Regions from separate parts of the Streptomyces sp. NPDC057950 genome, predicted to be linked through region 3. Evidence: riboswitches for the same ligand, from Rfam matches in the RefSeq annotation. Region 3 holds a riboswitch; each other region holds the start of a gene.
What was found. Region 3 has a riboswitch for cobalamin ahead of ACFVTC_RS13915 (ribonucleoside-diphosphate reductase subunit alpha). Riboswitches for the same ligand answer to the same signal wherever they lie in the genome.
Positions count from the first base shown of each region.

Region 1: it holds a riboswitch for cobalamin, as region 3 does, so the genes downstream of both, metE (5-methyltetrahydropteroyltriglutamate--homocysteine S-methyltransferase) here and ACFVTC_RS13915 (ribonucleoside-diphosphate reductase subunit alpha) in region 3, are expected to answer to the same signal.
Region 2: it holds a riboswitch for cobalamin, as region 3 does, so the genes downstream of both, ACFVTC_RS03265 (CbtB-domain containing protein) here and ACFVTC_RS13915 (ribonucleoside-diphosphate reductase subunit alpha) in region 3, are expected to answer to the same signal.
Region 4: it holds a riboswitch for cobalamin, as region 3 does, so the genes downstream of both, ACFVTC_RS26785 (CbtB-domain containing protein) here and ACFVTC_RS13915 (ribonucleoside-diphosphate reductase subunit alpha) in region 3, are expected to answer to the same signal.

Region 1 covers NZ_JBHVPP010000016.1:45,175-52,467, reverse strand. Annotated here, with positions in the region: gene ACFVTC_RS25450 (methylmalonyl-CoA mutase family protein) at 29-1,843, shown strand; gene scpA (methylmalonyl-CoA mutase) at 1,843-4,014, shown strand; gene meaB (methylmalonyl Co-A mutase-associated GTPase MeaB) at 4,020-5,006, shown strand; cobalamin riboswitch at 5,237-5,387, shown strand; gene metE (5-methyltetrahydropteroyltriglutamate--homocysteine S-methyltransferase) at 5,571-7,293, shown strand, end outside.
Region 2 covers NZ_JBHVPP010000001.1:719,911-727,203, reverse strand. Annotated here, with positions in the region: gene ACFVTC_RS03270 (acyl-CoA dehydrogenase family protein) at 1-1,069, opposite strand, end outside; gene ACFVTC_RS03265 (CbtB-domain containing protein) at 1,195-1,416, opposite strand; cobalamin riboswitch at 1,453-1,596, opposite strand; gene ACFVTC_RS03260 (histidine phosphatase family protein) at 1,741-2,340, shown strand; gene ACFVTC_RS03255 (four-helix bundle copper-binding protein) at 2,329-2,679, opposite strand; gene ACFVTC_RS03250 (nuclear transport factor 2 family protein) at 2,834-3,235, opposite strand; gene ACFVTC_RS03245 (PadR family transcriptional regulator) at 3,321-3,887, shown strand; gene ACFVTC_RS03240 (GNAT family N-acetyltransferase) at 4,024-4,620, opposite strand; gene ACFVTC_RS03235 (TetR/AcrR family transcriptional regulator) at 4,876-5,448, shown strand; gene ACFVTC_RS03230 (CaiB/BaiF CoA transferase family protein) at 5,440-6,588, opposite strand; gene ACFVTC_RS03225 (acyl-CoA dehydrogenase family protein) at 6,665-7,293, shown strand, end outside.
Region 3 covers NZ_JBHVPP010000007.1:2,926-10,218, forward strand. Annotated here, with positions in the region: gene ACFVTC_RS13885 (carbohydrate ABC transporter permease) at 1-521, opposite strand, end outside; gene ACFVTC_RS13890 (extracellular solute-binding protein) at 615-1,901, opposite strand; gene ACFVTC_RS13895 (GntR family transcriptional regulator) at 2,305-3,069, shown strand; gene ACFVTC_RS13900 (DUF3311 domain-containing protein) at 3,377-3,658, shown strand; gene mctP (monocarboxylate uptake permease MctP) at 3,655-5,265, shown strand; gene ACFVTC_RS13910 (hypothetical protein) at 5,445-5,636, shown strand; cobalamin riboswitch at 5,664-5,824, shown strand; gene ACFVTC_RS13915 (ribonucleoside-diphosphate reductase subunit alpha) at 5,952-7,293, shown strand, end outside.
Region 4 covers NZ_JBHVPP010000017.1:109,646-116,938, forward strand. Annotated here, with positions in the region: gene ACFVTC_RS26770 (MarR family winged helix-turn-helix transcriptional regulator) at 1-402, shown strand, start outside; partial or broken gene ACFVTC_RS26775 (acyl-CoA dehydrogenase family protein) at 645-776, shown strand; gene ACFVTC_RS26780 (enoyl-CoA hydratase/isomerase family protein) at 773-1,876, shown strand; cobalamin riboswitch at 2,042-2,192, shown strand; gene ACFVTC_RS26785 (CbtB-domain containing protein) at 2,230-2,445, shown strand; gene ACFVTC_RS26790 (CbtA family protein) at 2,465-3,220, shown strand; gene aceB (malate synthase A) at 3,473-5,062, opposite strand; gene aceA (isocitrate lyase) at 5,252-6,535, opposite strand; gene ACFVTC_RS26805 (short-chain fatty acyl-CoA regulator family protein) at 6,912-7,293, shown strand, end outside.

The DNA.
Region 1 (7,293 bases), on a different contig from region 3:
GTTTGTAGGTCTGCCCTAGCATCCGAGCATGACGGTCCTGCCTGACGACGAGTTTTCGCTGGCCGCCGAGTTTCCTGACGCGACTCATGAGCAGTGGCAGCGCCTCGTCGAAGGCGTACTGCGCAAGTCGGGGAAGGAAGTCTCGGGCTCAGCGGCCGAAGACGCCCTGTCCACCACGGTGGAGGACGGGCTCACGACCCGCCCCCTGTACACCGCGCTCGACTCCGCGCCCGATCCCGGCTTCCCCGGCTTCGCGCCCTTCGTACGCGGAGGCCGTGCCGAGGGGAACACCACCGGCGGCTGGGACGTACGGCAGCGGCACGCGGCGGTCACGGACGGCGCGGTGCTCGCGGATCTCGAGAACGGCGTCACCTCGCTCTGGCTGCTCGTCGGCGAGAACGGCATTCCGGTGTCGTCGCTCCCGCGCGTGCTGGACGGCGTCTACCTCGACCTGGCGCCGGTGGTCCTGGACGCGGGACACGAAACCGGGTCCGCGGCACAGGAGTTGCTGGCGCTGTACGAGAAGCGCGGCGTGGCGGCAGCGGACGTGCGCGGCAATCTCGGCGCCGACCCCTTGGGTCATGAGGCCCGTACGGGGAAGGCGGCCGGCTTCGCGCCGGTGACGGAACTCGCGCGGCGCTGCGCCGCGGAGTACCCGGGACTGCGGGCGCTCACCGTGGACGCGCTGCCGTACCACGGGGCCGGCGGCTCCGCCGCGCAGGAACTGGGCTGCTCACTCGCCACCGGCGTCGCCTATCTGCGGGAGCTCACCGCGGCGGGGGTACCCGTCGAACTCGCCTCCGGCCAGTTGGAGTTCCGCTACGCGGCCACCGCCGACCAGTTCCTGACCATCGCCAAGCTGCGGGCCGCACGCAGGCTCTGGGCGCGGGTCGCCGAGGTCTGCGGGGCCCCCGGCGCACAGCTCCAGCACGCCGTGACCTCTCCGGTGATGATGTCGCGCCGCGACCCGTGGGTGAACATGCTGCGCACGACGGTGGCCACGCTGGCCGCCGGAGTCGGCGGCGCCGACGCGGTCACCGTGCTCCCCTTCGACGACGCGCTCGGTGTGCCGGACGCGTTCGCGCGGCGCATCGCCCGCAACACCTCGACGATCCTGGTCGAGGAGTCGCATCTGGCCCGGGTGATCGACCCGGCGGGCGGTTCCTGGTACGTGGAGCGGCTCACCGACGAACTCGCCCACGCGGGCTGGGAGTTCTTCCAGCAGATCGAGCGGTCGGGCGGCCAGGCGGCCGCGCTGCGCTCCGGCCGGGTCGGCGAGGACCTGGCGAAGACCTGGGCCGCGCGCAGCGCGAAGCTCGCCAAGCGGCGCGAACCCATCACCGGCGTCAGCGAGTTCCCGCACCTCGCGGAGCGTCTCGTGGAGCGCGCCCCCGCGCCCGAGCCGCCGTCCGGCGGTCTCCCCCGCGTACGGCGCGACGAGGCGTACGAGACGCTGCGCGCCCGTTCCGACGCCCATCTCGCGGCCACCGGCGCCCGGCCGCGGATCTTCCTGGCCACCCTGGGCCCCGCCGCCGCCCATACCGCTCGGGCGACCTTCGCCTCGAACCTCTTCCAGGCGGGCGGCATCGAGCCGGTCACCGGGGAGCCCACCGCCGAGGCGTTCCGCGCCGGCGGTGCCACCGAGGTCTGCCTGTGTTCCAGCGACACGCTGTACGAGGAGCAGGCCGAAGCGGCGGTCGAGGTGCTCAGGTCCGCGGGCGCACGGCATGTGTTCCTCGCCGGGCGCCCCGGGCAGTACACCGATGTCGACGCGTACGTGTTCGCGGGCTGCGACGCCGTGGACGTCCTCTCCACCACCCTCGACCGCATGGGAGTGTCCTGATGGGAATCCCCGACTTCTCCGGGATCGAACTGGGGACGCCCACCGCCGAGGGCGGCGCCGACGAGTGGCGCGCCGCCGTCAAGGGGGCGTCCGGAGGCGACGATCTGCTCTGGGAGACGCCCGAGGCCATCGCGGTCAAGCCCTTGTACACCGGCCGTGACCTGGAGGGCCTGGACTTCCTGGGCACCTACCCGGGCATCGCGCCGTATCTGCGCGGCCCGTACCCGACGATGTACGTCAACCAGCCCTGGACGATCCGCCAGTACGCCGGCTTCTCCACCGCCGAGGAGTCCAACGCCTTCTACCGGCGCAATCTGGCGGCCGGTCAGAAGGGTCTGTCCGTCGCCTTCGACCTGCCGACCCACCGCGGCTACGACAGCGACCATCCCCGGGTGACCGGTGACGTCGGCATGGCGGGCGTCGCCATCGACTCGATCTACGACATGCGACAGCTCTTCGACGGCATCCCGCTGGACAGGATGACGGTGTCGATGACCATGAACGGCGCGGTGCTGCCCGTGCTCGCGCTGTACATCGTGGCCGCCGAGGAACAGGGCGTACCGCCCGAGAAGCTGGCCGGGACCATCCAGAACGACATCCTCAAGGAGTTCATGGTCCGCAACACCTACATCTATCCGCCGAAGCCGTCGATGCGGATCATCTCCGACATCTTCGCCTTCACCTCCCAGCGGATGCCGCGGTACAACTCCATCTCCATCTCCGGGTATCACATCCAGGAGGCGGGCGCGACGGCCGACCTGGAGCTGGCCTACACCCTCGCGGACGGCGTGGAGTACCTGCGGGCCGGGCAGGAGGCCGGGCTGGACGTGGACGCGTTCGCTCCCCGGCTCTCGTTCTTCTGGGCGATCGGCATGAACTTCTTCATGGAGATCGCCAAGATGCGCGCCGCCCGGCTGCTGTGGGCGAGGCTGGTCGGGCAGTTCGACCCGAAGAACGCCAAGTCCCTCTCCCTGCGCACGCATTCACAGACCTCGGGCTGGTCGCTGACCGCGCAGGACGTGTTCAACAACGTGACGCGTACGTGTGTGGAGGCGATGGCCGCCACCCAGGGCCACACGCAGTCGCTGCACACCAACGCCCTCGACGAGGCGCTCGCCCTGCCCACCGACTTCTCGGCGCGGATCGCCCGCAACACCCAGCTGCTGATCCAGCAGGAGTCGGGTACCACGCGGGTGATCGACCCGTGGGGCGGCAGCGCGTACGTGGAGAAGCTGACGTACGACCTGGCACGCCGGGCCTGGCAGCACATCCAGGAGGTCGAGGCGGCGGGCGGCATGGCGCAGGCCATCGACGCGGGCATCCCGAAGCTTCGTGTGGAGGAGGCCGCGGCCCGCACCCAGGCCCGGATCGACTCGGGCCGTCAGCCGGTCATCGGCGTCAACAAGTACCGGGTCGACACCGACGAGCAGATCGATGTCCTCAAGGTCGACAACTCGTCCGTACGGACCCAGCAGATCGAGAAGCTGCGGCGACTGCGCGCGGAGCGCGACGAGTCCGCGTGCCAGGAGTCGCTGCGCGCGCTGACGGCGGCCGCGGCGGGCACCGGCAACCTGCTGGAGCTGGCGGTGAACGCGGCCCGCGCCAAGGCCACCGTCGGTGAGATCTCCGACGCCCTGGAGAAGGTGTACGGGCGGCACGCGAGCCAGATCCGTACGATCTCGGGTGTGTACCGCAACGAAGCAGGCGAGTCGCCGTCCGTCGAGCGCACCCGCACCCGGGTGGACGCCTTCGAGGAGTCCGAGGGCCGCCGGCCGCGCATCCTGGTGGCCAAGATGGGCCAGGACGGCCATGACCGCGGGCAGAAGGTCATCGCCACCGCCTTCGCCGACCTCGGCTTCGACGTGGACGTCGGCCCGCTGTTCCAGACCCCGGCCGAGGTGGCACGGCAGGCCGTCGAGGCGGACGTGCACATCGTCGGGGTGTCCTCGCTGGCCGCCGGGCACCTCACCCTGGTCCCGGCGCTGCGCGAGCAACTGGCCGAGGAGGGACGCGAGGACATCATGATCGTGGTGGGTGGGGTGATCCCTCCGCAGGACGTGCCGACCCTGCTGGAGATGGGCGCGGCGGCCGTCTTCCCGCCGGGAACGGTGATCCCGGACGCGGCGTACGACCTGGTGGAACGGCTGGCCACCGGTCTCGGACACGGCTGAGGCCCATGGCGATCGACCTCGACTCCTATGTGAAGGGCGTACTCGACGGGAAGCGTGCGTACATCGCGCGGGCCATCACTCTCGTCGAGTCGACCCGGGCCGATCACCGGTCCCTCGGGCAGGACCTGCTGACCCAGTTGCTGCCCCACGGCGGCAACGCCCGGCGCATCGGCATCACCGGGGTGCCGGGTGTGGGCAAGTCGACCTTCATCGACGCGCTCGGCACGATGCTCACCTCGCTCGGGCACCGGGTCGCGGTGCTCGCCGTCGACCCCTCGTCGACCCGTACGGGCGGTTCGATCCTGGGTGACAAAACCCGTATGGAGCGCCTGGCGGTGGACCCCGCCGCTTTCGTCCGCCCCTCCCCCACCGCGGGCACCCTCGGCGGCGTGGCGAAGGCGACACGGGAGTCGATGGTGGTGATGGAGGCGGCGGGCTACGACGTGATCCTGGTGGAGACGGTGGGCGTCGGCCAGTCCGAGACCGCCGTGGCGAACATGGTCGACTCCTTCCTGCTGCTCACGCTGGCCCGCACCGGCGACCAGTTGCAGGGCATCAAGAAGGGGGTCCTGGAGCTCGCGGACGTGATCACCGTCAACAAGGCGGACGGCCCGCACGAGCGGGACGCGCGTTCCGCGGCACGGGAGTTGGCGGGCGCCCTTCGTCTGATGCACCCGGTGGACGCGGCGTGGACGCCCCCCGTGCTGAGTTGCAGCGCGCGCGAGTCGACCGGCCTGGAAGCCGTCTGGGAGCGCCTCGAACAGCACCGCGTCCTGCTGGACTCGACCGGCCGCCTCGCCGCCAAGCGCCGCGACCAGCAGGTCGACTGGACCTGGACGATGGTGCGCGACGAGCTCCTCGGCCGGCTGCACGCGGATCCGGCGGTACGAGCCCTCACGCCCGCCCTCGAACAGCAGGTGCGGGACGGGGAGTTGACGGCCACGCTGGCGGCGGAACGCATCCTGGGCGTGTTCGGCGGCACGCAACGCTGACGCGTCAGGGCAGTCCGCCCGTCCACGACGGGACGCGGCACCGTGTTGGTGAGACGGACACGGTGCGCGCCCGCGCCGCCCCAGGAACACGCGCCGCCGAGCCCTGGGCGACCGCGGCCGGTGTCCCATGTCACCGTCAGCGATGTGAGCCGCTCCCGCCACGGGACCGCCTCGCCCCCTAGGGTGGCCTGTGCAGCTGGTTCGCCCCGTCCGCCAGGCGGGATGCGTCGTAAGAGGGAACCCGGTGGGAATCCGGGACTGCCCCGCAGCGGTGAGTGGGAACGACCGCCGTCATACGCACTGGGCCCGACCGGGTCCGGGAAGCGACGGCCAGTAGGTGGATGCCCTTCGGGGAAGCCGCGCCCGCGAGTCCGAAGACCTGCCCGTTGCCCGCACGCGACCGTTCGCGCGCGGACATCCCGGTGACCTCGTGGGCGGGTCGGCGTACATACCGGCGGACGACCGCGCCTCGTGGCGCGGGCGGGATCCGCCCGGTTCGTCACCCCTTCGCGTCCGCGTCCCGTCGCCGGGATCCCGACGAGACATCTCGCGAAGGAGATTTCCGTGACAGCCAAGCCCGCAGCCGCGGCAGCACGAGCCACCGTGTACGGCTACCCCCGCCAAGGTCCGGACCGTGAACTGAAGAAGGCGATCGAGGGCTACTGGAAGGGCCGGACCACCGCCGGCGCCCTCCGGGAGACCGCCGCCGGTCTGCGCCGGTCGAACTGGCGGCACCTGACGGAATCCGGCGTCCACGAGGTGCCCACCGGCGACTTCTCGTACTACGACCACGTCCTCGACACCAGTGTCATGGTCGGCGCCGTCCCCGAGCGGCACCGCAAGGCCGTCGAAGCCGACCCGCTCGACGGGTACTTCGCGATGGCGCGCGGCACCCAGGACGTGGCGCCGCTGGAGATGACCAAATGGTTCGACACCAACTACCACTATCTGGTCCCTGAGTTGGGTCCGGACACGGTGTTCAGGACCGACTCCGCCCACCAGGTAGGGCACCTCAGGGAGGCGATCGCCCTCGGTCACACGGCCCGGCCCGTCCTCGTCGGTCCGGTCACCTACCTCCTGCTGGCCAAGCCGGCGCCCGGTGTCGCCGCGGACTTCGAACCGCTGACCCTGCTGGACCGGCTGCTGCCCGTCTACGCCGAGGTGCTCGCCGACCTGCGCGCGGCGGGGGCCGACTGGGTGCAGCTCGACGAGCCCGCTCTGGTCCAGGACCGCACCCCCGCCGAACTCGGCGCCGCCGAGCGTGCCTACCGCGACCTCGGCGCGCTGACCGACCGGCCGAAGCTGCTGCTCGCCTCGTACTTCGACCGGCTCGGCGACGCCCTGCCCGTACTGGCCAAGGCCCCGGTGGACGGCCTCGCGATGGACTTCACCGGCGCGGCCGCCGCCAACCTCGACGCCCTGGCCGCCGTCGGCGGCCTGCCCGGAAAGCGTCTGGTGGCCGGCGTGGTCGACGGCCGCAACATCTGGGTCAACGACCTGGAGAGGTCCCTCGGCACACTCGCCACCCTGCTCGGGCTCGCCGACCGGGTGGACGTCTCCGCCTCGTGCTCGCTCCTGCACGTACCGCTCGACGCTTCCGCCGAACGGGACATCGACCCGCAGATCCTGCGCTGGCTCGCCTTCGCCCGCCAGAAAGCGACCGAGATCGCCACCCTCGCCAAGGGCCTCGCCCGGGGCACCGACACCATCGCCGCCGAACTGGCCGCCAACCGGGCCGACCTCACCCTCCGGGCGGCCTCCGCGATCACCCACGACCCGGCGGTCCGCGCCCGCGCCGCCGCCGTCACGGCCACCGACGCCCGCCGCTCCCAGCCGTACACCGAGCGGGCCGCCGCCCAGCGTGCGCATCTGGGCCTCCCCCTCCTGCCGACCACCACCATCGGTTCCTTCCCGCAGACCGCCGAACTGCGCGCCGCACGGGCCGATCTGCGCACCGGTCGGATCGACGTCGCCGGGTACGAGGAGCGCGTCAGGGCCGAGATCGGCGAGGTGATCTCCTTCCAGGAGAGGACCGGCATCGACGTCCTGGTTCACGGCGAGGCCGAACGCAACGACATGGTGCAGTACTTCGCCGAACAGCTCACGGGTTACCTCGCCACGCAGCACGGGTGGGTCCAGTCGTACGGCACCCGCTACGTCCGCCCGCCGATCCTGGCCGGCGACATCTCACGGCCCGAACCGATGACGGTGCGCTGGACCACGTACGCCCGGTCGCTCACCACCAAGCCGGTCAAGGGCATGCTCACGGGACCGGTCACCATGCTCG
Region 2 (7,293 bases), on a different contig from region 3:
GCAGGACGGCGCCCGCCGAGCCCTCCTTCAGGACACCCGGCATGGCGACGATCTCCATGAGCCAGGCGTACGCGTCCCGGCGCGCCTCGGAGCCGTACACCTTGACCGCGGAGGCGTCCTGCGGGGTGAGGGTGCCCTGCTGGACGGCGTTCACCATCTGCCAGTTCAGGAGCTTCATGGCGTCGAGCCGGGTGTGGGTCTGCGCGAGCCGGCGGCGCACCCAGGGAAGGTCGACGACCCGGCGGCCGTCGGCGAGCTTGGTCTCCATGGCCCAGCGCTGGACGTCGTGCAGGGCACGGATCGCCATCGTGCCGTGGGCTGCGAGGGTGACGCGCTCGTGGTTGAGCTGGTTCGTGATCAGCCGCCAGCCCTTGTTCTCCTCACCGACCCGGCGGGAGACGGGGACGCGGATGTTCTCGTAGTAGCTGGCGGTGGTGTCGTGCGAGGCGAGGGTGTTGATGAGGGTGCAGGAGTAACCCGGGTCGGAGGTCGGTACGAGGAGCATGGTGATGCCCTTGTGGGGCGGGGCGTCCGGGTCGGTGCGGACGGCGAGCCACACCCAGTCGGCGGTGTCGCCGTTCGTCGTCCAGATCTTCTGCCCGTTGACCGTGTAGTGCCCGGTGGTCTCGTCGCCCTCGCGTACGGCCCGGGTCTTCAGCGCGGCCAGGTCGGTGCCCGCGTCGGGCTCGCTGTAGCCGATCGCGAAGTCGATCTCGCCGGAGAGGATCCTGGGCAGGAAGTAGCCCTTCTGCTCCTCGGTGCCGAACTGCATGATCGTCGGTCCGACGGTGTTCAGCGCCATCAGGGGCAGCGGTACGCCCGCCTGGGCGGCCTCGTCGAAGAAGATGAACTGCTCCATGGGCGTGAGCCCGCTGCCGCCGTACTCCTCGGGCCAGCCCGCACCGAGCCGGCCGTCCGTGCCGAGGCGGCGGATCGTCTCACGGTAGAACCGCTTCTGCGCCGCGGGATCGCCGTACCGGGCATAGGCGTTGTCGGGCACCAGCTCGGCGAAGTACTCACGCAGTTCGGTCCGCAACCGCTGCTGCTCCGGCGTGTATTCGAGATGCACGGCGCCTCCTGGCTCCCCAAGGCGGGACCTGACGGCGCACACCGTAGAACGTGTTCCAGAAATAGGGAATGGCGGTGACATGCGTAAGGGGGCGCCCCGGCGGGCGCCCCCTTCTGTCCTGGCCGTCAGTGGCAGGGGAATCCGAGGAGGTGGCGGGCGTCGTGCACCCACTCGTGGACGTTCTCGCCGGACACGAGGGAGGTGGCGCCCTGTTCGGCGCCGACGAAGTAGAGCAGGACCAGCATCAGCACGCCGAAGAAGACCGCCCAGGGGACGATCGCGCCGATCGGCAGCTTGGCGGGAACGGCGGTGGGGGTGGCGGTCGGCTGGGCGACGGACTGCGCCATGGGGCAGTACCTCCTGGGGAACTCGCGTCCCGTCTCGGTGGTGCACAGGACGACGGCCGCGGGTCTGACTCGCTCGACCTCCGCCGCCCCTGGGAGGGGTGACGTGCGCTGGGCTTACAGTGGCGCGACCGTGCCGGACTCCCACCGGACTTCCGCCGAACCGTCGTCAATATCATCCAGACCGTACCGCGAAGCCGGGGCCCGGCCAAGGGCGCGTGACAGCAACGCCGTTGCGCCCCGGAACCGGGGAGACGTCGGCGGATTCCCTGTTCCGGCAGGGTGTTTCGGGCACGGGCGAACACGACAGCGCACGAGAGTGAACGTATGACGAGCCGAGTGATCTTGATCTCAGCCGCGATCGGCGCGGCCCTGCGGGAGGCCCGCTTCGACGAAGGGGGCCGGGTGGACGCCGCGGGGCTGCGGCTCGCGCGGGCCGCCGCGGGCGCGGTCCCGGGCGCGGAGCGGCTGTGGGTCTCCCCCACCGTGCGATGCCGCGAGACCGCCGACGCGCTGGGCCTCGACGGGGTCCTGGACGTCCCGGAGCTGGCCGGCCTGGACGTCGGCCGATGGCGTGGCGCGACCTTGGAGGAGGTCGGCTCCAAGGAACCGGAGGCGGTGGCCCAGTGGTTGGCCGATCCCGGCGCGGCACCGCACGGCGGTGAGTCGGTGCGGGCGTTCTGCGACCGGGTGGCGGGCTGCCTCGACACGGCCGCGCGCTTGACGGGCCGGACCGTCGCCGTGGTGGAGCCGGAGGTGGTACGCGCGCTGGTGGTACGGGTGTTGGGCGCACCGGAGTCGGCGTTCTGGCGGGTCGACGTACCGCCTCTGACCGCCACCGAGTTCAGCGGCCGCTCCGGGCGCTGGAACGTACGGGCCGGACGGCCGCTCGCCCCGTCGGCGGAAGCGGGCGGCTCAGGCGGGTAGCAGCGTCGCGAGGAAGTCCGTGCACGCCTGGGCACACGCGCGGCAGGCCCGCGCACTCACTTGTGCGCCGGGACACCGGTCGAAGACGTCCGCGCACTCACGGCAGACGGACCGGCACCACTCGACCTGGACACGGATGCCCGCCTCGCCCCGGTGGTGCTGCCCGTTCAGGACGAGGCAGGTCGCGTCGCACACCTCGGCGCACATGAGGCCCATACGGCGCGCGAGTTGCCGCACCTCGGGTCCGTCGGGATCGATACGGCTCGCCCGCAGCGCGCAGGCGAGGGCGCACTCGGCGCATGCCTGCGCGCAGTCGAAGCGGTCCTCCAGGAAGCGGATCGGTGCCTGCTCGGACGCCGGTGCGGACGTCTGCTTCGTCTTCGGTTTCGGCTTCGTCGTCGGCTTCGTCTTCGTCGTCGTGGTCACCCGGCGCGGGTAGCCCTCGGGGGCCACGCCAAACACCACGTGGACGACCGGCCCCCGGGGGCGCGGCTCACCGTTCCCCGGCCTCCGCCGCCTCCCGCGAGATCCGCTCGAACTGCGCGCCCATGGCCTCGGAGAGCGCATGGGCCGCCGAGAGCGGGCGGACCATGACCATCAGGTCGTCGATCCTGCCGTCCTCGTCGAAGTGCAGGAAGTCGCAGCCGTTGATCTCCTTGTCGCCCACCTTCGCCGTGAAGACCAGCGCGTGGTCACGGCCGTCGGCACCCGCGATCTCTTGTACGTAGCGGAAGTCGGTGAAGACGCGGGTGACGCCGCGCAGGATGGCCGCGGTGATCGCCTTGCCCGGGTAGGGCTTGAAGGCGACGGGGCTGGTGAACACGACGTCGTCGGCCAGCAGCTCCTCGACCGCGGCGAGGTCGCCGGCCTCCACGGCCTTGCGGAAGGGGTGCATCGGTGGTCCCCGCTCTCATAGTCAACTAATTGAATAGGTGCGTAAGAGATTAGTCGTGGGGGTGTGTGCCGTCTAGCCTTGGCCCATGGCATTGCGCAACGCGGTTCTCGCCGCGCTCCTGGAGGGTGAGGCGTCGGGATACGACCTGGCCAAGGAGTTCGACGCCTCGGTGGCCAACTTCTGGATGGCGACCCCGCAGCAGCTCTACCGGGAGCTCGAGCGGATGACGTCCGAGGGACTCATCGAGGCCCGACTGGTGCGGCAGGACCGGCGTCCGAACAAGCGGGTCTTCTCCCTCACCGCGGCGGGCCGCGGCGCCCTGCGCGCGTTCACGGCGGCCCCTCCGAAACCCACCGCCATCCGCGACGAACTGCTGGTCAAGGTCCAGTCCGTCGACGCGGGCGACGACGCGGCCGTACGGGCGGCGATCGCCGAACGGCTGGAGTGGGCGCGCGCCAAGCTGGCCCGCTACGAGCGGCTGCGCGCGCGCCTGCTGGACGGACTCACCGAGGACGAGTTCCTGGCCCGCGCGGGGCGGGTGGGCCCCTATCTCACCCTGATGCGCGGACGCTCCTTCGAGGAGGAGAACATCCGGTGGGCGGAACGGGCCCTGGACATCCTGGAGCGGCGGGCCGCGGTGCGCCCCTCCTGACCCGGGCACGAGCTCGTTCGCCGGACCGGGGATCGCCTGGGATCCGCCCGGCAGGTCCGGGAGCGTGCGAAGCGAGGGCGGAGCAGCCTGGATCACGCCGTACGGGAGCGAACCACCGGGGAATCCCCGGCCCGGGTCACCGGCCGGTGACCGGCACGTCCCATGACCGGGGTCGGGTGAGCTCCTGCCACTCCTCCCGGAGCAGGGCCAGCACCGCGACGTCGTACCGGCGGCCCCGGTGCAGGCAGGCGGAGCGGCGCACCCCCTCCTGAACGAACCCCGCCCCGGCCAGGACACCGAGGGCCCCGGTGTTGGTGGTGTGGGTGACCGCCTGGACGCGGTGCATGGGCAGTTCACCGAAGGCGAGGTCGACCAGCGCGTCGACGGCGTTCGTGCCGTGGCCCCGGCCGCGGTGGGCGGGGTCCAGAACCAGCATGATCTCGGCCGTGCCGTCGACCATGTCCTGGTCCGTCAGGGCGATGTGGCCGATCGGCGTGCCGTCCGGGAGCAGGACGAGGAAGTCGTCGCGGTCGTGCTCGTCGCGGTCTCGCTCGACGCGCTCGCGCACGGCGGACAGGGAACGCGGCCATATGCCGATCTCGTGGGCGGCCACGGGGTCGGAACGCCAGCCGTGGATCAGCTCCGCGTCGTCGACGTCGAGCGGCGCGAGGGCGACGCCCCTGCCCCGCCAGCAGACCTCCCGAGGCGTTTCCGCCTCCCTGTCCTCGATCATGGACGGAGGCTACCGACCGGCGGGACCGGTGGACCAGTCATTTCCGTCCTCGGCCGGCCTGCCGCTCCGTCCTCGGCCGGCCTGCCGCGGGCGGGACCCGAATGATCCGGGTCAAGGGGTGCCCTGCGGGTCAGGCCGGCCGTGGGGAGCGGCGCGAGCCGACGGGTCGCCGAGGTTCGGCCCCGCGCGCAGCACGGCGGCTCGGGCTTCCCTACGGGATCCGGCCCGGCGAAGGCGAGCGGTTACGCTGAGGTCATGCCGTCCACACGTCGAACAGCGCGCCAGACAGACCTTCTCGAACGGCTCGTCGCGTTGCTGGCGGCGGAGGGGTTCGCATCGTTCACGCTCGACGAGCTGACCGAGCGGTTGCGCTGCTCGAAGACGACGCTGTACCAACTCGCTGGAAGCAAGCAGGAGTTGGTCCGCGAGGCGGTGAAGCACTACTTCCGGGAGGCGGCGTCCGCCATCGAGAAGCAGGTGGCGGACACCTCGGCGCCGGCCGACCGCGTGGTGGTCTATCTGAACGGCGTGGCGGAGCGGTTGCGGCCGCTGTCCCGGCGATTCCTCGACGACATGGCCCAGTTCGAACCGGCCCGTGAGGTGTACGAGGCCAACACCCGCCTCGCCGCCGCCCGGATCAGGCAGCTGATCGCGGACGGTGTCGCCGCGGGTGCTTTCCGTGACGTCCATGCCGCGTTCGTGGGCGAGGTCGTGGCGGCCACCATGCAGGAGATCCAGCGCGGCGAGGTGGCCGCGCGCACCGGGCTGAGCGACGCGGAGGCGTACGCGGAGCTGGCCTCGCTCATCGTGCACGCCGTCTCACCCTGACCGCACCGCCGGGGGCGAGGACTCGACGCCCCAGTCGCGGAGCACGGACTCGGTGTCCGCGCCCGCCGCGCGGGGTGCCGAGGGCGGGCCGCTGGGGGTGCGCGAGAAACGTGGCGCGGGCGCGGCCTGCAGGATGCCGTCCACCTCGACCAGGGTGCGCCGGGCCACCATGTGCGGGTGCGCGCCCGCCTCGGCGAAGGTGAGCACGGGCGTGACGCACGCGTCGGTCCCGGCGAAGTGCTCCGCCCACTCGTCACGGGTGCGGGAGGCGAACCTGCCCGCGAACCGGGACCGCAGCACCGGCCACCCGTCACGGTCGCCCTGCGCGGGCAGGTCGGCGGGGGCGAGACCGAGCCCGTCGAGCAGGGCCGCGAAGAACTGCGGTTCGAGTGCGGCTACGGCCACGTACTTGCCGTCGCCGCACGCATAGGTGTCGTAGAAGGGCGCGGCTCCATCGAGAAGGTTGGAACTCCGTTCGTCCGACCACTGCCCCATGCCGCGCAGCGCGTACGCCATCTGGCCCAGCAGCGCGGTGCCGTCGACCATGGCGGCGTCGACGACCTGCCCGGCGCCCGATCGGGCGCGTTCCCAGAGCGCGGCCAGGACCCCCACGACCAGCAGCATGGATCCGCCGCCGAAGTCCCCCACGAGGTTCAGCGGCGGGGCCGGCGGCCCGTCGTCCCGGCCCATCGCGTGCAGGACGCCGGTGAGACCGATGTAGTTCAGGTCGTGCCCGGGATCCCCGGCGAGCGGCCCGTCCTGCCCCCATCCGGTGATCCGGGCGTAGACGAGCCGCGGGTTCGCGCCGCGGCAGTCGTCCGGACCGACCCCGAGCCGCTCGGCGACCCCGGGCCGCAGACCCTCGATGAGTACGTCGGCCCGCGCCGCCAGGCCTCGCACCAACGCCCGTCCCGCGGGATTCTTGAGGTCGGCGAAGACCGACCGGCGGCCACGCTGCACGGCGTCGGCCGCGCCGGCGGGTCCCAGGCTGAGCGCCCGGCCGGACGGCCGCTCGACCCGCACCACGTCGGCGCCCAGGTCGGCCAGCACCATGGCCGCGTGCGGAGCCGGCCCGAGTCCCGCGAGTTCCAGGACGCGCAGGCCCGCGAGCGGGCCGGCGGATCCATCTCTGGACTGCATGGCTATACGGTACCAAAAACGATACTGTTGTATCGATCGCCGTATCGTTATTTCTCCGAGCGACCGAGGAATCACCATGCCAGCCACCCGAACGCTGCCCGCCCAGGAAGCCGTCGACCTGATCGGCCTCACCCGCGAGCTCGCCGAGAAGGAGCTCGCCCCTCGTGTCGCCGAGGCCGAAGCCGAGGAGAAGTTCCCCCGCGAGGTGTTCCGCACCCTCGGCCGGGCCGGTCTGCTGAGCCTGCCGTACGCCGAGCAGCACGGCGGCGGCGGCCAGCCGTACGAGGTCTATCTCCAGGTCGTCGAGGAGATCGCCGCCGTGTGGGCCAGCGTCGCGGTCGGCGTCTCGGTGCACGCGCTGTCCTGCTTCGCCCTCGCCGCGTTCGGCAGCGAGGAGCAGAAGGACAAGTGGCTGCCCGGCATGCTCGGCGGGGAACTGCTCGGCGCCTACTGCCTGTCCGAGGCCCATGCCGGATCCGACCCCGCGGCGATGCGCACGCGGGCCGTCAGGGACGGCGACCACTACGTGCTCGACGGCGCCAAGGCGTGGACCACGCACGGCGGGCACGCGGACTTCTACACGGTCATGGCGCGGACGTCCGACACGGGCTCGCGGGCCATTTCCTGCTTCCTCGTCCCGGCCGACACCCCCGGCGTCATCGCCGATCCGCCCGAGCACAAGATGGGCCTGACCGGGTCGGCCAC
Region 3 (7,293 bases):
AGCTTGCTCAGCAGCGCGTTGAAGACGCCGTAGTCCGAGTCGAAGAGCCACTTGAAGACGGTGGTGGCCACGATGATCGGCATGCCCCAGCTGGCCACCAGGACGATGTTGACGAGCGTCTTGACCCAGCCGGAGACGCGCTGGAGGAGCAGCGCGATCAGCATGCCGGCGACCATCGTGAAGACGACGGACCCGCCGGCGAAGACGATCGTGCGCAGGACGACGGACCAGAACTCGCCGTCGCCGAGCACCTTGGTGAAGTTGTCGAAGCCGACCGACTCGGCCGGCTGGAAGCCCCAGAGCTGGGACTGGCCGAACTTCTGGAAGGACAGGGTGACGAGCCGGACCAGGGGGTAGCCCATGACCAGCGCGAGGATGAGCAGACAGGGGGCGAGCAGCGCCCAGGGGACGGCGGTTCCGCCGGGGGCCCGCCTTCTGCGCGGCGCACGGGGGGCCGTCGGTGGCGATGTCTGCCGTGCCGGTGGCGCCTTGGTCGGGGTGGTCGTGTCTGCGGCACTCATCGCGCGCTCCTCAGCGGTCCCTCAGGTCGTACGAGAAGCAGGGCCCCGTCCCCGGAAGCACTCCCCGGGGTCCGACGGGGCCCTGCGCTCAGGTCACTTGGTGTTGATGACCTTGTCGATCGCGGCGTCCGCTTCCTTCGCGGCGGCCTCGACCGACTTCTTGCCGGTGCCGATGTTCTGCAGCATCGTCTGCAGGACCTGGGCCTTCTCGACCTGGCCCCAGCCCGGCGCCATCGGCACGAACCAGCTGCTCTCGGCCGCGGTGGCCGGGACGACCGTCGCCGGGTCGTTCTTGAGGGTCGCGAGGTCGGTCTTGTTGTTGGGCAGGTTGCCCTTGCCCATCAGGCCCTTCTGGCCCGTGGAGCCCGTGAAGGCGTTGATCCACTCGCCGGCGAGGGCCTGCGCCTTGGACTTCACCGGGACGGCGAGGTCGGAGCCGCCGAGGAAGACGGGCAGGTTCTTGCCGGACGGGCCGGGCATCACGAAGTTCTCGAGGTTGCCCTTGAGCTTGCCGGTCTTGTCGTTCTTCGGGTCCTCGGAGGTCGCGCCCTCCCAGGCGGCACCGAAGATCATGGCGGACTTGCCCTGGCCGTAGACGATGTAGCGGTCGGACTCGTCCTTGGTCTTGTCGCCGTGCATGTACTTGTCGACGACGTTCTTGAACTCGTTGAGGCCCTTGACCGACTCGGGCGAGGAGAGGTTGGCCTTCCACTGGCCGCCCTCGTCCGTGGCGATGGAGCCGCCGGCGTCGTAGACGAAGGACATCGCGGCGTACCAGTCGCGGGTGGGCTGGTACCAGGCGTTGAACTTGCTCCCCTCCTTCTTCTGGATCTTGTCCAGGTCGGAGGTGAGCTCCTGGTACGTCTTCGGGGTCGCCTTGATGCCGGCCGAAGCCGCCACGTCCTTGCGCCAGTTGCCGACGCGGCCGCCGGCGTAGTACGGCACGCCGTAGGTCTTGTCCTCGTACGTGACCGATGCCTTCAGGCCGTCGAGCCACCCGGCCGAGTTGTCGAACTTCGAGGCGTCGACGGGGGCGAAGGCTCCCTTGACCATGTAGCCGAGCATCTCGGTGTTGCCCATCTCGACCACGTCGGGGGCCTTGTCGGTGGCGAGGACGGCGTCGAGCTTGGTGTTCTTGTCCGGCCAGCCGTAGTACTCGTGGTTGATCTTGACGCCCGGGTGCTTCGCCTTCACCGCGGCGTCCGCGGCCTTGACCAGCTCGGGCCAGTTGTTCTGGGCGTCCACCGTGAGCCAGACGGTCAGTTCCTTGGCGTCCGCGCCCTTGTCCGATCCCCCGGACTTGTTGTCACTGCCCCCGCACGCCGCGATGGAGACCATCATGCCCGCGATACCGATCGCAGCTGCCAGCTTCCGCTTCACGCCACCCTCCTCAGGGATGCCACAAACCCCCCTGCCCACCGCGGTGACACACGCCGAATCGCTGCCGATTACTGCCCGTGGGGCTGGGACCTGGACCAATGGTGTAGACCAGTACGGGGAGCTTGGCCTAGACCTAGAGGGGTGTCAAGGGTGTGTAAGCCCGGCCGACCGTCCGTTATGGGACCTACATATGCAAGGACCTTTAAGTAGGTAAGTGGCATAAACGGCAGGGCTGTTCAGGAACCCCGCGCGCACGATGGACTAGACCAACAGGTACGCCGACGGTATATAGAGGGGATCACGGAGCGTGCGGGAGACACTCGCACACGAAGCCGTGCCACGATGTGACCCGTGACCGGCGGGATGCCGGTCGCTTCGGCACCCGGAGCCGGGAAGGCAGAGCATGAGCACCGACGTCAGCAGTGCGGAGAACGAGGGTGGGGCCCCCATCCGTACCGCGCGCGTGCCCAAGTACTACCGCCTCAAGAAGCACCTGCTCGACATGACGGACACTCTGCCGCCCGGCACACCGGTGCCGCCCGAGCGCACTCTCGCCGCCGAGTTCGACACCTCGCGCACGACCGTGCGCCAGGCCCTCCAGGAACTCGTCGTCGAGGGCCGGCTCGAACGCATCCAGGGCAAGGGCACCTTCGTCGCCAAGCCCAAGGTCTCCCAGGCGCTCCAGCTCACCTCGTACACCGAGGACATGCGCGCCCAGGGGCTGGAGCCCACCTCGCAGCTCCTGGACATCGGCTACATCACCGCCGACGAGACCCTCGCGGAACTGCTCGACATCTCGGCCGGCGGCCGGGTGCTGCGCATCGAGCGGCTGCGCCTGGCCAGCGGCGAGCCGATGGCCATCGAGACGACCCATCTGTCCGCGAAGCGCTTCCCCGCGCTGCGCCGGTCGCTCGTCAAGTACACCTCGCTCTACACCGCGCTCGCCGAGGTGTACGACGTCCACCTCGCGGAGGCCGAGGAGACCATCGAGACCTCGCTGGCCACCCCGCGCGAGGCCGGACTGCTCGGCACCGACGTCGGTCTGCCCATGCTGATGCTGTCCCGGCACTCGATCGACCGGCAGGGCGAACCGGTGGAGTGGGTGCGCTCGGTGTACCGGGGCGACCGCTACAAGTTCGTGGCCAGGCTCAAGCGCCCGCAGGACTGAGACACCGGTGTCCCCGAGGCCGGGGTGACCGACGGTCCCCCGCGGGCCCCGCGGTACCACTTCGCGTTCACGTTCGAGGCACGGTCCCGGCCGAGGCGCGGCGGGTCCGGTACGCGACGCGGCCGGCTCCGCTCCGGGCCGTGGGGGCAACGCGCGGCCCGGCAAGGGAGTTCACCGGCCGGCCCGCCCGCGCTCCCGCACACCAACCCTCCACATCCACCGCCGGGGATGGGGTTCCATAAAGCGGAACCGTCGCCTAGATTTCCTGCGCATTGCACAGGTGACCAGCGAGGGGACGGAGCCGCCCATGTCAGACGTGCCGGAAGCGAAACCACCGGTGGTGACACCGGTCCGGGTGGTGACACCGCTCCGCGTGGTGATCGCCCTCTGCCTGATCGCCCCCTTCGTGGCCATGCTGTGGGTCGGCTCGTACGCGAAGGTCGACCCGGCCTTCATCGGCATCCCCTTCTTCTACTGGTACCAGATGCTGTGGGTGCTTCTCTCGACCGTGCTCACCGTGACCGCGTACCAGCTGTGGCAGCGTGACCAGCGCGCCCGCGCCACCACGAAGGGCGGTGCCGACGCATGAACGACGGCGTGAACGGCGTGGCACTCGCCGTCTTCATCATCTTCTTCGTGGCCGTCACGGTCATGGGCTTCCTGGCCGCGCGCTGGCGCAAGGCCGACAACGAGCACAGCCTCGACGAATGGGGCCTGGGCGGGCGGTCGTTCGGCACCTGGGTCACCTGGTTCCTGCTCGGCGGCGACCTCTACACGGCGTACACCTTCGTCGCCGTACCGGCCGCGATCTACGCGGCGGGCGCGGCCGGCTTCTTCGCCGTGCCGTACACGATCCTGGTCTACCCGCTGGTCTTCACGTTCCTGCCCCGCCTGTGGTCCGTCTCGCACAAGCACGGCTATGTGACGACGTCGGACTTCGTGCGCGGCCGCTTCGGGTCCAAGGGCCTGTCCCTCGCCGTCGCCGTCACCGGCATCCTCGCGACCATGCCGTACATCGCGCTCCAACTGGTGGGCATCCAGGCCGTGCTGGACGTCATGGGCGTCGGCGGCGGCGAGAACACGAACTGGTTCGTCAAGGACCTCCCGCTCCTCATCGCCTTCGGCGTACTGGCCGCGTACACCTACTCGTCGGGCCTGCGCGCCCCCGCCCTGATCGCGTTCGTGAAGGACACGCTGATCTACATCGTGATCGCGGTGGCCATCATCTACATCCCGATCAAGCTGGGCGGCTTCGACGAGATCTTCCACTCGGCGAGCGAGAAGTACGCCGCGGCCGGCGCGGGCGGGATCGTACCGGCCCAGGCCGGGCAGTGGACCTACGCCACCCTGGCACTCGGCTCCGCGCTCGCCCTGTTCATGTACCCGCACTCGATCACCGCGACGCTGTCCAGCCGCAGCCGTGAGGTGATCCGGCGCAACACCACGATCCTGCCGCTCTACTCCCTGATGCTGGGCCTGCTCGCCCTGCTCGGCTTCATGGCGATCGCGGCCGGGGTGAAGGTCACCAACGGCCAGCTCGCCATCCCGCAGCTCTTCGAGGACATGTTCCCGGCCTGGTTCGCGGGTGTGGCCTTCGCCGCGATCGGCATCGGAGCCCTCGTCCCCGCGGCCATCATGTCCATCGCGGCCGCGAACCTCTTCACCCGCAACATCTACAAGGACTTCATCAAGCCGGACGCGACCCCGCAGCAAGAGACGAAGGTCTCCAAGCTGGTCTCGCTCCTGGTGAAGGTGGGCGCGCTGGTCTTCGTCCTGACGATGGACAAGACGGTCGCCATCAACTTCCAGCTCCTGGGCGGCATCTGGATCCTGCAGACCTTCCCGGCCCTGGTCGGCGGCCTGTTCACGCGCTGGTTCCACCGCTGGGCGCTGCTCGGCGGCTGGGCGGTCGGCATGCTCTACGGCACGCTCGCCGCCTACGGGGTCGCCTCGCCGACGCAAGCGCACTTCGGCGGCAGCTCGAAGGAGATCCCGGGGATCGGGGAGATCGGCTACATCGGTCTGACGGCGTTCGTCATGAACGTGGTGGTCTCCGTCGTCCTCACCTTCGCCCTGCGGGCGTTCAAGGCACCCGACGGCGTGGACGAGACGACACCGGAGGACTACACGGCGGACGCCGGCGACCCGGGAGTCCAGGCCGAGCTGCCCCCCGCCACCGCGGAGGCGGGCCACTAGGGCGCGTCGCGAAAGTCCCGCCCGCTCCCACCGGGCGGGAACCGCCGGGCGCGGCCCGGGACAGCGGTACCGCGGAGCGGGCCGCCGGAGAGAGATCCGGCGGCCCGTCGCCGTGCGTCCGGCGCGCACGCCCGGCACGGACACCGTCATCAGGCCGGCACGGCCGGAGGAGCACCCCGGTGCCGACCGCGCGCGGGCCACCGGGGGCTGTGCGCGTGGTGCTGTCCACCCGGCGCACCACGCGCGGCGCCCAGCGCCTCTACCCACGCCTCGGCTTCACCCGCGCCCCGGAGCACGCCTCGAACCCGGTTCCGCACCTCGACGACGTCTTCCTCCTCACCTACGAGTTGACCTTCAGGCACACTCCGTAGCGCCCTCCGAAGCCGACACGGCACAACATGTGGGGGTGCTTCCTCGGCCCGGCACTAGATGTATGCTCATGCTCGCTGTCGTCGCAGGGGAATCCGGTGCGAATCCGGAACTGTCCCGCAACGGTGTACTTGTGCGCATTCGCGTACGGGCTTCAGTCCGAGGACCTGCCGACAGCGTGCCCCGGCCAGCCGGCCCGGGCGCCGACGACGTCCGGGCCTCGTGGAATGGGCCGGTGGACGCACGCGTACCCGTCACCGAGTCGCGTGTCCCGCTGCCCTCCGCCAGGCCCCGTGCCGAGCGAGGGAGAGCCCCAAGTGACCATCGCGCCAGCCGACCCGGTTTCAGTTTCCGCCCAGCAGGCCCCGGTGGAAGCGGAGTCCGCGCAGCGGGCCCCGGTGGAGACGGACGGTCCTGGTACCACGCTGCTGCGTACCCTGACCGACTTCACCGCCGACCTCCCCGGCGCCGACCCCGGCCGGGTCGCCGCCGCCGCGTTGCGCGGCCGGTCCACGCACGCGGACGACGCGGAGCTGCGCGAGCTGGCCACCGAGGCGGCCGCCGGCCTCATCTCCGAGGACCCCGTGTACTCGCGGCTGGCCGCCAGGCTGCTGACCGTCGGCATCGCGGAGGAGGCCGCCTCGCAGGGCGTCACGACGTTCTCCGAGTCCATCACCACGGGCCGGCGCGAGGGTCTGATCGCCGACCGCACGGCGGACTTCGTCGACCTGCACGCGGCCCGCCTGGACGCCCTGATCGACACCGCGGGCGACGACCGTTTCGGCTACTTCGGCCTGCGCACCCTGCACAGCCGCTACCTGCTCCGGCACCCGATCACCCGAAAGGTCGTCGAGACCCCCCAGCACTTCATGCTCCGGGTGGCGTCCGGCCTCGCGGAGGACGACACGGCCCGGTCCGTCGACGAAGTGGCCGCGCTCTACGGCCTGATGAGCCGGCTGGACTACCTCCCGTCCTCCCCCACGCTCTTCAACTCCGGTACGCGGCACCCGCAGATGTCGTCCTGCTACCTCCTCGACTCCCCGCTGGACGAGCTGGACTCCATCTACGACCGCTACCACCAGGTCGCGCGCCTGTCGAAGCACGCGGGCGGTATCGGGCTGTCCTACTCCCGTATCCGCTCCCGCGGTTCACTGATCCGCGGCACGAACGGCCACTCCAACGGCATCGTCCCCTTCCTGAAGACCCTCGACGCCTCGGTCGCCGCGGTGAACCAGGGCGGCCGGCGCAAGGGCGCCGCCGCGGTCTACCTGGAGACCTGGCACTCCGACATCGAGGAGTTCCTGGAGCTGCGTGACAACACCGGCGAGGACGCCCGCCGTACGCACAACCTGAACCTCGCGCACTGGATCCCGGACGAGTTCATGCGCCGGGTCGACGCCGACGCGCAGTGGTCCCTCTTCTCCCCCTCCGACGTGCCCGGACTGGTCGACCTGTGGGGCGCCGAGTTCGACGCGGCCTACCGCGCGGCGGAGGCGAAGGGCCTGGCGAAGAAGACCATCCCGGCCCGCGACCTCTACGGCCGCATGATGCGCACCCTGGCGCAGACCGGCAACGGCTGGATGACCTTCAAGGACGCCGCCAACCGCACGGCCAACCAGACGGCGGAGCCGGGCCACACCGTGCACTCCTCGAACCTGT
Region 4 (7,293 bases), on a different contig from region 3:
CGGGCCCTCGGCAGAGTGACGGCGACCCTGTCGCGCGCCGTCGACGCCGACATGCTCATGGACCAACCGATCAGCGGCACCGAGTACACCGTACTGGTGCACCTCTCCGAGGCCCCCGACGCCCAACTGCGCATGAGTGACCTGGCGAACACGTGCGGAATGTCGGTGAGCGGCACGACGAGAGTGGTGAACCGCCTGGAGTCGCAGTCGCTCGTGCTGCGCAAGAGGTGCCCGAACGACGGACGCGGGTGGCTCGCTTCCCTGACCACCGCGGGACGGACGCGCCTCGAGCAGGCATGGCCCACGAATCTCGCGAGCGTGCGGCGTCACGTCTTCTCACGCCTGGAGGGATGCGACATCGCCGCGGCCGCCCGACTGCTGGAGCGTATAGCCCCGCGATAGGGACGCGGGCCGCCCGGGGCCGGCCCGGTCGCGCTTCTCCCGGCCGACGAGTACGTCGACGCCCGGTCTCGCTCCGGGTCGAGGACGCGGGTGTCGGTGCCGAGACGGCAGGCGTGTCGCGACCAGAGGCTGCGACACGCCGCGCGGCGTCGCCCGTCGCACCCCCGCGCGATGGCCGGGCGGTTCGCCACCGCCGCCCACCGGATGCTCCGTGACCGACCGGGTCCCCGCCCCCACGCAACGGCGACGGCCACCTGAGCGACCATGGCACCGAGAAGATCGTCCTCGACCTCCGTGTCCACCGGATCCTGGAAGGAACCAACGAGAACATGCGCGTCAACGTGGCCCGCGGCCTGATGGGGGCGTTCGGATGACCGGCGCCCACGACGCCGGGGCGTTCACCGGCACCGACGAATCCGTACTCCTGCGTACCGAGGGGCGCGCCGCGTACGTCACCCTCAACCGGCCCCGGGCGCTCAACGCCCTCACTCACGCCATGGTCCGCCGCGTCGACGCCGCGCTCACGCTCTGGGAACACGACCCGGCCGTGAAGACCGTCGTCGTGACCGGCGCGGGGGAGCGGGGACTGTGCGCGGGCGGCGACATCCGCGCCATCCACGACGACGCCCGGTACGGGGACGGCACGGCGTCGACTGCCTTCTGGCGCGACGAGTACCGGCTCAACGCCCGTATCGCCCGCTACCCGAAACCGTATGTCGCCGTGATGGACGGCATCGTGATGGGCGGCGGCGTCGGTGTCTCCGCGCACGGCAACGTACGGATCGCCACCGAGCGTTCCCGGATCGCGATGCCCGAGACCGGTATCGGCTTCGTCCCGGACGTGGGCGGCACCTACCTCCTCGCTCTCGCGCCCGGTGAACTGGGCACACACCTGGCACTGACCGGAACCCCGGTGGGCGCGGGCGACGCCCTGCTGTGCGGGCTGTCCGACCACTACGTGCCGTCCGACTCCCTGCCACGACTCGTCCAGGACCTCGCTCACGCGCCCGTACGGGAAGTTCTGGGCCGTCACGTCAGGGACGCGCCGCCCGGGGTCCTCGCGGAGGCGCGGCGCTGGATCGACGCCTGTTACACCGCCGGCACCGTCGAGGAGATCGTGAGCCGCTTGCTGGACCACGGGGACATCGCGGCCAAGAAGGCTGCCGAGACCCTGCTCACCAAGTCACCCACCGCGCTCAAGGTCACCCTCGCCGCGATGCGCGGAGCCCGCCGGCCCGGCTCCCTGGAGAAGGTGCTCGACCAGGAATACCGCGTCTCCTGCGCGGCGCTCACCGAACCGGACCTCGTGGAGGGCATCCGGGCCCAGGTCATCGACAAGGACCGCGCACCGAGTTGGTCACCGCCGACGCTCGCCGAGGTCTCCGCCGCGGACGTCGCACGCTTCTTCACACCGCTCGGCGAGCGTGAACTCGGCCTCGTCGCACCCGACATCACGCGGGAGGAGCCCTCGTGAGCGGGGCCGTCGCGTTCCGTCGCGTTCATCGGGCCGGGGCATATGAGTGGCCCCTGAGCGTGTTCGCCGGGAAGCGGTCGGCCCGCTTTCCCCACCGCTGACCCACAGGTCACGGCCGCCGCCCCGCCCGGCGAGACGAAGATCACGGCGGCGGGGACGGTCTTGGCCATGAACCCGCCACGCGGTACGGTCAGTGCGATATCGACGACGGCATGGCGGAAGCCGGTGGAAATCCGGCACGGTCGCGCCACTGTGAACGAGACCCCGTCCTCAGGGGGTTTCTCAAGTCAGACCCGCAGCTGTCGTCCTGTGCACCACCGAGATGGGACGCGAACTCCCGAGGAGGTCCTGCCATGGCGCAGACCGTCGCTCCGCCGACAGCCACCCCGATGCCCGCCAAGCTGCCGATCGGCACGATCGTCCCCTGGGCGGTCTTCTTCGGCATCCTGATGCTGGTCATGCTCTATTTCGTCGGCGCCGAGCAGGGCGCCACCTCCGTCGTCTCCGGCGAGGACGTTCACGAGTGGGTGCACGACGCCCGCCACCTCCTCGGCTTCCCCTGCCACTGACGAGGGACACCGCGCACCCATGAACTCCGCAACCGTCAGAAACCTTCTCGTGCGGGGCATGCTCGCCGGCCTCGCCGCCGGTGTGCTGGCCCTCGTCGTCGCCTACTTCCTGGGCGAGCCCAGCGTCGACGACGCCATCGGATTCGAAGAGGCCCACGCCCCGGCACACGGGCACGAGGTCGAGATCGTCAGCCGCAGCCTTCAGTCCACCGGCGGCCTCGCCACCGGCGTGCTGATCTACGGGGTGGCCTTCGGCGGGATCGCCGCCCTCGCGTACTGCTTCGCACTCGGCCGCGTCGGACGCTTCAGCCCGCGCGCGACCGCGCTGCTGCTGTCCGGCTGCGCGCTGCTCGCGGTGTACGTCGTGCCGTTCCTGAAGTACCCGGCCAACCCGCCGTCCGTCGGCGACCCCGACACCATCGGCAAGCGCACGACGCTGTACTTCCTGATGATGGTGCTGAGTGTGCTGCTCGCGGTCGCCGCCGTGATCCTGGGCAAGCGGCTCGCACCCCGTTGGGGCACCTGGTACGCCACCGTCGCCGCGGTCGTCTTCTTCGCTCTCGCGATCGGAATCGCGTACGAGTTCCTCCCGGTCATCAACGAGGTCCCGAAGGACTTCCCGGCCACCTTGCTGTGGCGGTTCCGTACCTCGGCCCTCGCCATCCAGCTCACCCTGTGGACCGGCTTCGGCCTGGTCTTCGGGGAGTTGGCACAGCGTCTGCTGGCCCCGCGTCCGGCGGCGGTCCCCACGGCGGCAACTCCCGTCCCGAACTGACCGATCGGCGCAGGGACGACCTACCGAGATCGCCCCCTGGGACATCAGCGGGCGATCTCGCGCGAAGGGCCCACCGGATCCGTCCGGGGGCCCTCTCGCGTTCTCCCGGAATCCACGGCCTGCGACTCTCGGCCGGCGGCGCCGTCCGGACCCCTCGATCCGGATCCACCGGTGCCCGGGGCCCTCGACCCCGGATGCACCAGGGACCTCAACCCTGGTCGTATCAGGGGAACCTCCGCGCGGGCCGACCGGTCAGGCCGCCTGGGCGTGCCGGACGAGATGGCGGGTGTAGGCGTCCGGGGTGAAGAACAGGGGCAACTCGGTTTCCAGGGCGTTGCGTTCGAAGAGGGACCGCACCTCGTCGACGGCGGCCCACGGGTACTCGGCACCCAGTGCGGCGAGTTCGTCGTCGAGCAGCCGCAGCACCGTCTCCCGGTCGACGACACGGTGCCGTAGCCACTGCCAGATCTGTACCCGGGCGATCTCCGCGGTCGCCGCGTCCTCCATCCGGCCGTACAGGGCGACGGCCCCACTGCCGCGCAGCCAGGCATCGAAGTATCGGAGCGTGACCGCGATGTTGGTGCGCACGCCCTCCTCGGTGGGCGGCCCGCCGACGCGGCGCACGGGCAGCAGGTCCGCGGCGTCCACCCCGGTGTTGCCGCGGGTACGCTCGATCTGATGGGGCCGGTCGCCGAGTACACCGTCGAAGACCTCACGGCACACCGGCACGAGACCGGGGTGGGCGACCCAGGAGCCGTCGAAGCCGTCCTCGGCCTCACGCTCCTTGTCGAGCCGGACGCCGGCCAGTGCCGCCTCGTCAGAGGCCCGGTCCAGGCCCGGCACGTGGGCGGCCATGCCACCGATGGCGTGGGCCCCCCGCCGGTGGCAGGTGCGTACCAGCAGCTCGGTGTACGCGCGCAGGAACGGCGCGGTCATCGTCACAGCCGCCCGGTCCGGCAGCAGGACGTCCGCGCGGTGACCGAAGGTCTTGATCAGACTGAACAGGTAGTCCCGACGGCCCGCGTTGAGGCCTGCACTGTGCTCGCGCAGCGCGTGGAGGATCTCCTCCATCTCCACGGCCGCGGTGATCGTCTCGATCAGGACGGTGGCCCGGACGGTGCCGCGGGGGATACCGAGCAAGTGCTGGGCGAGGACGAAGACATCGTTCCACAGACGCGCCTCGTAGCGGTTCTCCAGCTTCGGCAGGTAGAAGTACGGGCCGTACCCGGCGTCGATCTGCCGCCGCGCGCAGTGGAAGAAGTACAGACCGAAGTCCACGAGTGGGGCCGGTACGGGTCCGCCGTCGAACTCCAGGTGTTCCTCCGTCAGATGCCAGCCTCGGGGCCGCACCATGATGGTGGCGAGCCGGTCGCCGAGCCGGTACGGCTTGCCCTCCTCCGTGGTGAAGTCGAGGCGGCGTTCGATGGCGTCGAGCAGCGTGAGCTGGCCTCCGACGAGGTTGTCCCAGGTGGGGGAGGTGGCGTCCTCGAAGTCCGCCATCCACACGTGTGCCCCGGAGTTGAGGGCGTTGACGGCCCCACGGCGGTCCGGTGGGCCGGTGATCTCGACGCGGCGGTCGCCGAGTCCGTGAGCCGGCGCCGCCACGCGCCAGGAGGGATCGGCGCGGACGGCGGCGGTGGCGAGCGGGAAGTCTAGCGGGGCTCCCGCCGCGAGCCGTATGGCCTGCCGTCCGCGCTCCTTCAGGAGTTCCCGGCGGCGCCCGGAGAAGGCCGCGGCGAGGCGGCCGACGAAGTCCAGAGCGGCGGGCGTGAGGATCTCGTCGTGGCGGTCGCCCGGTGCCGCGAGGACCCGGACGCGGTGAGTCGGTGCACTGGTGGACATGAGGTTCTCCCGTTGGAGGAGCGGGGGCCGAGGTGAGGGCCCGGCAGGGACGGTCGCCCGGCCCTCACCTGGTCATGGACAGGTGCGCGGGCGCGCCGACGGGCCCTGTGGGGCGGGTCGCGAAAGTCCTGTCGTCCGCCCGGAGGGCGTGCCGGGGATCGTGAGACAGCGGGGCATTCGCAACACGCCCTAGTGGAACTGCTCTTCCTCGGTGGAGCCGGCGAGAGCGGTGGTGGAGGAGGCGGGGTTCACGGCGGTGGAGACGAGGTCGAAGTAGCCGGTGCCGACCTCGCGTTGGTGCCTGACCGCGGTGAAGCCGTGCTCCTGGGCGTCGAACTCGCGTTCCTGGAGGTCGACGTAGGCCGTCATGCCGTACTCGGCGTAGCCGCGTGCCAGGTCGAACATGCCGTGGTTGAGGGAGTGGAACCCGGCGAGGGTGATGAACTGGAAGCGGTAGCCCATTGCGCCCAGTTCCCGCTGGAACTTGGCGATCCGGTCGTCGTCCAGAGCGGCCTTCCAGTTGAAGGAGGGCGAGCAGTTGTAGGCGAGCATCTGGTCCGGGTGCTCCGCGTGGACGGCCTCGGCGAACTCACGTGCCTGGGCGAGGTCCGGGGTGCCGGTCTCGACCCAGATGAGATCCGCGTAGGGCGCGTAGGCGAGGCCGCGGGCGATGGCGGATGCCATGCCGCCCCGCACGCGGTAGAAGCCCTCCGCCGTTCGCTCTCCGGTGACGAACTCGGCGTCACGCGCGTCGACGTCGCTGGTGAGCAGAGTCGCGGCCAGCGCGTCGGTGCGGGCGACGATGAGGGTGGGCACGTCGGCGATGTCGGCCGCCAGGCGGGCCGCGTTGAGCGTACGGATGTGCTGCGAGGTGGGCACCAGGACCTTGCCGCCGAGGTGCCCGCACTTCTTCTCCGAGGCGAGCTGGTCCTCGTAGTGGATGCCCGCCCCGCCGGCCGCGATCATCGCCTTGGTCAGTTCGAAGGCGTTCAGCGGGCCGCCGAAGCCCGCCTCCGCGTCGGCGACGATCGGAGCCAGCCAGTCGGTGGTGTCCGTGCCGCCCTCTGCGCCGGCGATCTGGTCGGCGCGCAGCAGTGCGTTGTTGATCCGACGTACCACCTGTGGAACGGAGTTGACGGGGTAGAGGCTCTGGTCGGGGTAGGTGTGCCCGGCCTGATTGGCGTCGGCCGCCACCTGCCAGCCGGACAGGTAGATCGCCTGCAGACCTGCCTTCACCTGCTGCACCGCCTGCCCGCCGGTGAGCGCGCCGAGCGCGTGGATGTAGTCCCGCTCGTGCAACTGCCGCCACAGGCGCTCGGCTCCGCGCCGGGCCAGCGTGTGCTCCTCACGGACGCTGCCGGACAGCCGTACGACGTCCTGCGCACGGTAGGTGCGCTCGATGCCTTGCCAGCGGGGATCCGTGGCCCAACGCGCCGCGAGCTCCTCGGCCTTCGTCGTCCTCGCCTCTGCCATGGCCTTCACCTTCTTCCTGGGTCGTTCGTTCTGCCAATCCCCGATCCAGCTGAGCAAGGGAGTGGCACTCTGTGTCTCCATCTGAGGTGCGGCCCGCCGTCCTCCGGCGGCGCAGCTGAGCAATGCTGTCGTGCAAGCCGATGCGGCTGCCGGGATCGCCGACGTCAGGGCGTGAATCGCGCCCGGTTGCGCGGGGCCCGCTGCCGAAGTCCGGCGGGCCGCAGTGAAACTCTGGCACTGGCACTGAGTGTCATCAACCATGGAGATGTGCCAATTTCCGCATATCTTCGAGGTCGTTTCCGCCAAGGTTGCGAAGGGTGCGAGGACAGACCTGCCCGCGTACGCCGACGACCGTCGGGACCCTCTGAGGAGTGCGGTGAGCAAGACGTTCGCGGGAGCGCGGCTGCGGCGGCTGCGCGAGGAGCGCCGGATGAGTCAGGCCGAACTGGCCCGCGTCCTGGACATCTCACCCAGTTATCTGAACCAGATGGAACACGACTCACGGCCGCTCACCGTGCCGGTCCTGCTGAGGCTGACCGAGGCCTTCGGCGTCGATCCCGGCTTCTTCTCGGAGCGCGACACCACCCGGCTGGTCGCGGACCTGCGGGAGGCTCTGGCCGGCGACATCACCGAGGCCAGGGTGTCACCGTCCGACCTCGCGGACCTGGCCGGGCGCATGCCGGCGGTCGCCCGGGTCCTGCTCGACCTGGGCCGCCGCAACCAGGACCTGACCGAGCGGCTCGCCGGAGCCACGGACG